DNA from 2 places in the Dechloromonas sp. A34 genome. Region 1 is predicted to be linked to the other one. Evidence: predicted binding sites of a transcription regulator. Region 1 holds the regulator's gene; the other holds the start of a gene.

The links. The regulator FNR, encoded in region 1, switches genes on or off when oxygen is low (the NO sensors DNR and NnrR bind a similar motif). The targets are predictions, from matches to a motif close to TTGANCTAGNTCAA.
Region 2: nirJ (heme d1 biosynthesis radical SAM protein NirJ) is a predicted target of FNR. The motif match lies at 2,326-2,339, and genes of this name have one in related genera.

What each region holds. Positions count from the first base shown of each region.
Region 1 covers NZ_CP102486.1:1,857,824-1,861,864, forward strand. The annotation lists gene NQE15_RS09340 (TonB-dependent receptor family protein) at 1-340, shown strand, start outside; gene NQE15_RS09345 (porin) at 676-1,899, shown strand; gene NQE15_RS09350 (DUF302 domain-containing protein) at 2,044-2,445, shown strand; gene fnr (fumarate/nitrate reduction transcriptional regulator Fnr) at 2,458-3,201, opposite strand; gene hemN (oxygen-independent coproporphyrinogen III oxidase) at 3,287-4,041, shown strand, end outside.
Region 2 covers NZ_CP102486.1:1,389,460-1,393,500, forward strand. The annotation lists gene NQE15_RS07010 (ABC transporter ATP-binding protein) at 1-2,247, opposite strand, end outside; gene nirJ (heme d1 biosynthesis radical SAM protein NirJ) at 2,395-3,534, shown strand; gene NQE15_RS07020 (cytochrome D1 domain-containing protein) at 3,531-4,041, shown strand, end outside.

The sequences.
Region 1 (4,041 bases):
CCTGCCCGGCATCGCCGCACATACGCTGTTCGGCGAGCTGGCCTGGCGGCACCCGGCGACCGGCTTCCATGCTGCGGTCGAGACCATCGCCCGCAGCAACGTCCAGGTCGAGGATACCAACACCCAGCGGGCGGCACCGTTCTACGCCATTGCCAATTTACGCACCGGCATCGAACGCAGTTTCGGAGCACTGACGCTGCGCGGCTTCGCCCGTCTCGACAATGTCTTCGACCGCCAGTATGTCGGTTCGGTGATCGTCGGCGACGGCAACGGCCGCTTCTACGAATCGGCCCCGGGACGCAACTGGCTGGCCGGGATCAGCGCGAAGTACGCCTTCTGAGACCTTCCTTTCGTACTATCCGAAAGCCCGGTTCGCCGGGCTTTTTTTCGTCGACTGTTCGTTTTTTGCTGTTGTGTTTTGGCTCAGCGGCGCAGCAATTGTCCAGAAAATGAACGACTTGGCGAGCAATGGCGGCTCGTACGGGGGCTTGGTCAATCTCCCGGAAAGCCCGGCCGCTATTGGGTTTTCAAGCAAATTTCCGAAATTGGCAGGTGGCTGGCACGCGCTTCGCAAACCATAGGCATCCATGTCGCCCCAGCGGTGACAGCGGGGGAAGCCGGCCGGGGTGCTACCTGGCTGGCAGGGGTTACTCACAAAATATCTGGAGACATTTCATGCAGAATTTCTCGTCCGTCCGTCCTTTGGTTCTCGCTTTGCTCGCTCTGGGCAGCACCGCCAGCCATGCCGTCAGTTTTACCCAGAACGATGTTACGCTCGACATCAACGGCACCATCAACGGCTTCTACGTCAATCGTGAATCCAAGAGCACCAATCGGGCGACCGGCGCCTCGACGACCACCAACAACAGTGCGCTGACCAATGGTCTGCTGCCGGGCTGGATCAATTTCGTCGCCACCACCCAGGCCAATGGCCAGGACATCAAGGCGCACTTCAGCTTCGCGCCGGGCATCAACAGCAATTCCGAAGTCATTGGTCTGTCGAACAACGCCGCCGCCGGCGGCACCGGCCAGGGTAGCCCGTTCAGCCAGATCGATACGCGCAACGTCTACTTCCAGTTCGGCAACAACAGCTGGGGTACCCTGAAGTTCGGCCGCGACATCGGTCTGTTCGGCCGCGATGTCATCCTCTCCGACATGACCCTGATCGGCGTCGGTGGCACCAGCAACGCCGGCATCCCGTACAACACCACTTTCGGCATGATCGGCCACGGCTACATGTACACCGGCTTCCAGCCGCAGATCACCTACTCGACCCCGACCCTGGGCGGCTTCCAGGCATCGGTCGGCATCTTCCAGCCGAGCCGCTTTGCCGGTGACGAAACCAAGGCTCCGGGCTTCCAGGGTGTTGCCACCTACGACTGGAAGGGGCAGTCCACCAATGTGAAGGTTTGGACCGGCGCTGTCAGCCAGAGCACGAGTTGCTCGGTCAGCCCCTGTGCTACCCAGTCCTACACTGCCAACGGCTTCGAACTTGGCGCCAAGGCCGGCTTCGGCAACTTCGAGGCGGTGGCCTACGCTTTCACCGGTAGCGGCCTCGGTTTGTCCACAGTTGGTGCCCAATTCTTCGGTGGCAGCAACGGGGCCGGCAACAAGACCGATTCCGATGGTTATTTTCTGCAAGGCACCTATAAGTTCGGCGCCACCAAGGTCGGTCTGAACTTCGGCGAAAACAAGGACAAGAACGGTTTTGCACTGACCGGTGCCAGCCCGCTGAACAGTATCAAGAACCAGGCTTACACGCTGGGGGTCTATCATTCGCTGAACAAATACATCACGCTGGTCGGCGAATTCAATGATGAGAAGATCACCAATGCGGCTGATACCAATGTCGATTTCAAGAACCGGACGATTTCCGCTGGCGGCATCATCTTCTTCTGATTCATTCTGTATTTCCAAGCGTCAGATGTTTTCCTCGCATCTGTTCAGGGGGCTCCTCGGAGCCCCTTTTTTCTTGAACTGCTGCGCTGGCTGCTTGCGGCGCTGGCCTTCTGTCTGATTCCCGGCGTCTTTGCCGCCGAGGATGTGGTCAGTCAGGTGGTGGTCGGCAGTGATTACCAGTCGACCCGCGAGGCGCTCGTCGAGGCCATCGAGGCCGAGGGGCTGGTGGTCAGCGCGGTCATTCCCTTCAATGGCATGCTGGCCCGCACGGCCGGCGATCTGGCGCGGGCGGCGAGCCCTTTTGCCAATGCCGAAATCGTCCAGTTTTGCAGCGCGGCGTTGGCCTGGCAGTTGCTGGAAGAGGAGGCGGCGCAGATTGCCCTGTGCCCGCTGGCGATCAGCGTCTTTACGACGGTAGCCGAGCCGGGCCGGGTGGTGCTGGCCTATCGCACGCCGGGGCAGGGCACGGCGGGGCGAATCAAGGCGGAAAATCTGCTGCGGCGGCTGGTTGCGCGCAGCGCCGAACTGGCGCGCCTGCGCTGGTAAGGAATCGACCGCTCAGGCGCGGTGATTCATCAGGGCTTTAAGCCCATTCACATTCAGGATCCGGATGTGCTTTTGCTGGACGGCGATGTAGCCTTCTTCCTGGAATTTCGAGAAGGCGCGCGACACGGTTTCCAGCTTGAGGCCGAGATAACTGCCAATTTCCTCGCGCGTCATGCGCAGGTAGAACTCGGCATGCGAAAAGCCGCGCGCCGTGAAGCGCTGCGACAAATTCAGCAGGAAGGCAGCGAGCCGCTCCTCGGCGCGCATCGTGCCGAGCAGCATCATCACGCCGTGGTCACGAACGATCTCGCGGCTCATCACCTTGTGGAAATGATGCTGCAGATTGTGGATCTCGCGCGACAGACTTTCCAGACGGGAGAAGGGAATCGAGCAGATTTCGCTGTCTTCGAGGGCGATCGCGTTACAAGTGTGGTGCTCGGTGCTGATGCCGTCGAGGCCAAGCAGTTCGCCGGCCATCTGGAATCCGGTTACCTGATCGCGGCCGTCTTCGAGCAGCACGTCGGTCTTGAAGAAACCGCTGCGAATCGCGTAGATGGCATCGAACGGCTCGCCGGCCCGGTACAGGTGATCGCCGCGCTTTATGCGGCGACGGGTGGAAACCAGATCGTCGAGACGCTCCAGTTCTTCCAGTGTCAGCCCGAAGGGCAAGCAGAGTTCGCGCAGGTTACAATTTGAACAGGCTGTCTTGATTACGGACAGCGTGATATCTTGATTCAGCGGGGTTATTTGAGGCATTGGCAACCTGAGTTCGCTTGATCCATGTCAACCACAAAATCGCGCCTACCGAACATAATCCATCCACCTTCTGGCGGCATGTCCAATGAATTTCGCAACTGAAAACCTCGTCTTCGATCCACAGATCATTCGCCGCTTCGATGTGAACGGCCCACGCTACACGTCATATCCGACGGCTGACCGCTTTGTCGAAGCTTTCGACTCGGACGCTGCCAAGCTCTGGCTGGGCAAACGCAATATCGGCGGCATCAGTCGACCTCTGTCATTATACTTCCACATCCCCTTCTGTAACACCATCTGCTATTACTGTGCCTGTAACAAGATCATCACCAAGGATCACGGACGCAGCGCCAAGTACTTGAAATACCTGGCAAAAGAGCTCGATTTGCAGAGCGCCAGCCTCGAAGGCAGGGATGGCGAACATGAGGTGATTCAGCTGCATTGGGGCGGCGGCACGCCGACCTTCCTGTCGCACGACGAGATGCGCTTGTTGATGGGCGAGACGAGGAAGCACTTCAAATTGCTCGACGGCGGCGAGTACTCGATCGAAGTTGATCCGCGCAAGGTTGATTACGAAACGGTCGCCCTGCTCGGCGAACTCGGCTTCAACCGGATGAGCATCGGGGTCCAGGATTTCGACGAGCGCGTCCAGGTTGCGGTCAACCGCGTGCAGAGCGAGGAAGAAACCTACAACGTGGTCAAGGCGGCGCGGGCCAACGGGTTCAAGTCGATTTCGGTCGATCTGATCTACGGCCTGCCGCACCAGTCGGTGATGGGCTTCAACCGCACGCTGGAACGCGTGCTGGCGATGGACCCGGAACGCCTGTCGATCTACAACTA
Region 2 (4,041 bases), 470 kb from region 1:
GTTGCTGCGCCGGCTTTCCGGTTCGGTATCGACGTTGCGGGCCTGGGCTTGGTAGAGTTTGAAGTAGTGGCCTTCGACCGCCATCAAGGTATCGTGATTGCCGACTTCAACGATGCGGCCGCGATCCATGACGACCAGCCGGTCGGCCTTGCGCAGCGTCGACAGGCGGTGGGCGATGGCGATCGTGGTCCGGCCACGGACCAGGTTGTCCAAGGCCTTCTGGATTTCCTTCTCGGTCTCGGTATCGACCGAAGAGGTCGCTTCGTCGAGGATCAGGATCTTCGGATCGATGAGCAGGGCACGGGCGATCGAGATGCGCTGGCGTTCGCCGCCGGACAGCCCCTGGCCGCGTTCGCCGACCAGCGAGTCGTAGCCGTGCGGCAGGCGCAGGATGAATTCGTGGGCATGGGCGGCGCGGGCGGCGGCGATGATTTCCTGGCGGCTGGCGTCCGGTTTGCCGTAGGCGATGTTCTCGGCAATCGTGCCGAAGAACAGGAAGGGCTCCTGCAGCACCAGGCCGATGTTGCGGCGGAATTCGGCGATCGGCACCGAGCGGACATCGACGCCGTCGATGAAGACGGCGCCTTCGGTGACGTCGTAGAAGCGGCAGATCAGGTTGACCAGCGTGCTCTTGCCCGAGCCGGAGTGGCCGACCAGACCGATCATTTCGCCGGGCTCGATCATCAGGTCGACATCGCGGGTGACGGCCCGGGTGCCATAGCGGAAGCTGGCCTGGCGCAGTTCGAGGCGGCCTTCGACCTTGCCGAGATGGACCGGATTGGTCGGCTCCGGTACGCTGGAAACATGGTCGAGGATGTCGAAGATGCGCTTCGCGCCGGCTGCCGCCTTCTGCGTCACCGAGACGATACGGCTCATCGAGTCGAGGCGGCCGTAGAAGCGGCTGATGTAGGCGAGGAAGGCGGTCAGTACGCCGACCGTGATGTCGCCCTTGGAAATCTGCCAGATGCCGAAGGCCCAGACCACCAGCAGGCCGACTTCGGTGAGCAGCGTGACGGTCGGCGAGAACAGCGACCAGGTCTTGTTCAGCCGGTCGTTGATCGCCAGGTTGCGGCTGTTGGCCTCGCGGAAACGTTCGGCTTCGCGCTTTTCCTGGGCAAAGGCTTTGACCACGCGGATGCCGGGGATGGTGTCGGCCAGTACGTTGGTGACTTCGGCCCACACCCGGTCGACCTTCTCGAAGCCGGTGCGCAGCTTGTCGCGCACGAAATGGATCATGTAGGCGATGAAAGGCAGCGGCAACAGCGTGACGATGGCCAGCCAGTGATTGATCGAGAACAGAATGCTGGCGGTCATCGCGATCATCAGGATGTCGGTCGCGAAATCGAGCAGGTGCAGCGACAGGAAGACGTTGATGCGGTCGGTTTCGTTGCCGATCCGCGCCATCAAGTCGCCGGTGCGTTTGCCACCGAAATATTGCAGCGACAGGTGGAGCAGGTGCTCGTAGGTCGTGGTCCGCAGGTCGCGGCCGATCCGTTCCGAGACCAGGGCCAGGATGTAGGTGCGGATCCAGCCGAGCAGCCAGGCGACAAGTGCCGCACCGAGCAGACCGCCGAGGTAGAGGGTGACCAGGTCCCAGTCGATTGGCTGGCCGTTCTGGAACGGGATCAGCACGTTGTCCATCAGCGGCATGGTCAGGTAGGGGGCGACCAGCGTTGCGGCAGTCGACGCCAGGGTAAGCAGGAAGCCGGCCAGCAGTTGCCACTTGTAGGGGCGGGCGAAACGCCAGAGGCGGAACAGCGTCCAGGTCGAGGGCGGGACGGTGGTTTCGCGGGTGCAGATCGGGCATTCGTCCTCGCCCGGCGGCAACGGCGCCTTGCATTTCGGGCAGATGTCGTCGAGCGCCCGTTCGACCGGCTGGCCGGTGAGCAGGCTTTTCAGGTGTAGGTCGAACTCAGTGATGACGCGCAGCGCGGCCAGGTTGTTGCTCAGCGTGTAGCGCCAGCGGCCGAGGCGACCGTTGGTGTCGAGCAGCTCCAGCGTGCCGACCCCGGCATGGTCGATATGGGTGAGTTGAAGGTCGGTGCGCAGCGGCCACTGCACCCACTTCGTCTCGCCCGGCGCCCGGGCCAGCAGGCGCTGGTCGGTGACGACGAGGAGGCCATTGGCGAATTGCAGGCGGGCATCGAGGTCGATTTCCACCCAGGCCTGAGTTTTTTCGCCGGCGGCCAGTTGCGGCTCGACTTCGGCGGCCCACTGGCTGGGGAGTGCCGGTTCGATAACGGCCAAATTCTTTGCGTTCGGGGTCATTCCGAAAGTATAGCGCAAGGCTTGCGGAGCCCATCTAACGCCTCATTTTTTCGATGGTTGACGCGTATCAAGGAGTTGCCCGGAGGCCTGCCGTTGAATACGACGAACCCTCCCGCAAGGAAAACCATGTTTCGCATCTCACAGTACATCCAGGAAATCGCCGCGCCGACCCCGCTCGGCCCCAAGCGTAATCCGCCCGGACCGGTGGTGATCTGGAACCTGATCCGGCGCTGCAACCTGACCTGCAAGCATTGCTACTCAATCTCGGCCGACACCAACTTCCCCGGCGAGCTGAGCACCGAGCAGGTCTATGCCGTGATGGACAATCTTCGGGGCTTCCAGGTGCCGGTGCTCATCCTCTCCGGCGGCGAACCGCTGCTCCGGCCGGACATCTACGACATCGCCAAGCGTGCCAAGGCCAAGGGTTTTTATGTCGGGCTGTCGTCGAATGGCACGCTGATCGACGAAAACAATATCGAGCAGATCGCCGCATGCGATTTCAACTACGTCGGCGTTTCGCTCGATGGTATCCGCGAAACCCACGACAAGTTCCGCCGCATGGATGGGGCGTTCGAAGCCTCTCTGAAGGGCATCCGGCTGTGCCGCGATCTCGGCCTGAAGATCGGCGTGCGCTTCACGATGACCCAGGACAACGCCCACGACCTGCCGGGGCTCTTGAAGCTGGTCGAGGAGGAAGGCATCGACCGTTTCTATTTCTCGCACCTCAACTACGCCGGGCGCGGCAACAAGAACCGCAAGGACGACGCCCAGCACCAGTTGACGCGCTGGGCGATGGACCTGCTCTTCGAGACCTGCTGGGAGTACAAACAACGCGGGCTGGAGAAAGAATTCACCACCGGCAACAACGATGCCGACGGCGTCTATTTCCTGCACTGGGTGCGCCGGCGCTTCCCGGAGCAGGCGGCGCATGTCGAAGCCAAGCTGCGCCAATGGGGCGGCAATTCGTCGGGGGTCAATGTCGCCAACATCGACAACCTCGGCAACGTGCATCCGGACACCATGTGGTGGCACCACAACTTGGGCAACGTCAAGGATCGGCCATTCTCGCAAATCTGGCCGGACACCTCGGATGCGCTGATGGCCGGCCTGAAGCAGCACCCACGGGCGGTCAAGGGGCGCTGCGGTAGTTGCGCCTACCTTGAGATTTGCAACGGCAATACCCGCGTCCGCGCCCAGCAGATGACCGGCGACGCCTGGGCCGAAGACCCCGGCTGCTATCTCTCCGACGAGGAAATCGCGGCATGAACTGGAAAATCCTGATCCCGGCCGGCTTTGCCGCCTATTTTCTGTTCGGCATGGCGCAACTGGCCGAAGCGGCGGATGCCGACGTCAATTTCCAGCTGCACTGCGCGTCCTGTCATGGCAAGGATCGCCTGGGCGGCCTCGGCCCGGCGCTGATCCCGGAAAACCTGGCCCGCCTGCGCAAGCCAGAGGCCGAGAAGGTCATTCGCGAAGGACGGCCGGCGACGCAGATGCTGGGCGTTGGCGACAAGCTGTCGGCCGAGGAAATCAAGGCGTTGGTCGATTATGCCTACACCCCGATCAAGCCGATGCCGGCCTGGGGCGAAAAGGAAATCACCGCCTCACGGATCGTCAACTTTGCGCCGGGCAGCCTGCCCGACCGGCCGCAATTCAAGGCCGAGCCGCTGAACCTGTTCGTCGTCGTCGAGTCCGGCGACCACCATGTTTCGATTCTCGACGGCGACAAGCTGGAACCGATCCACCGCTTTCAGTCCCGCTACGCCCTGCACG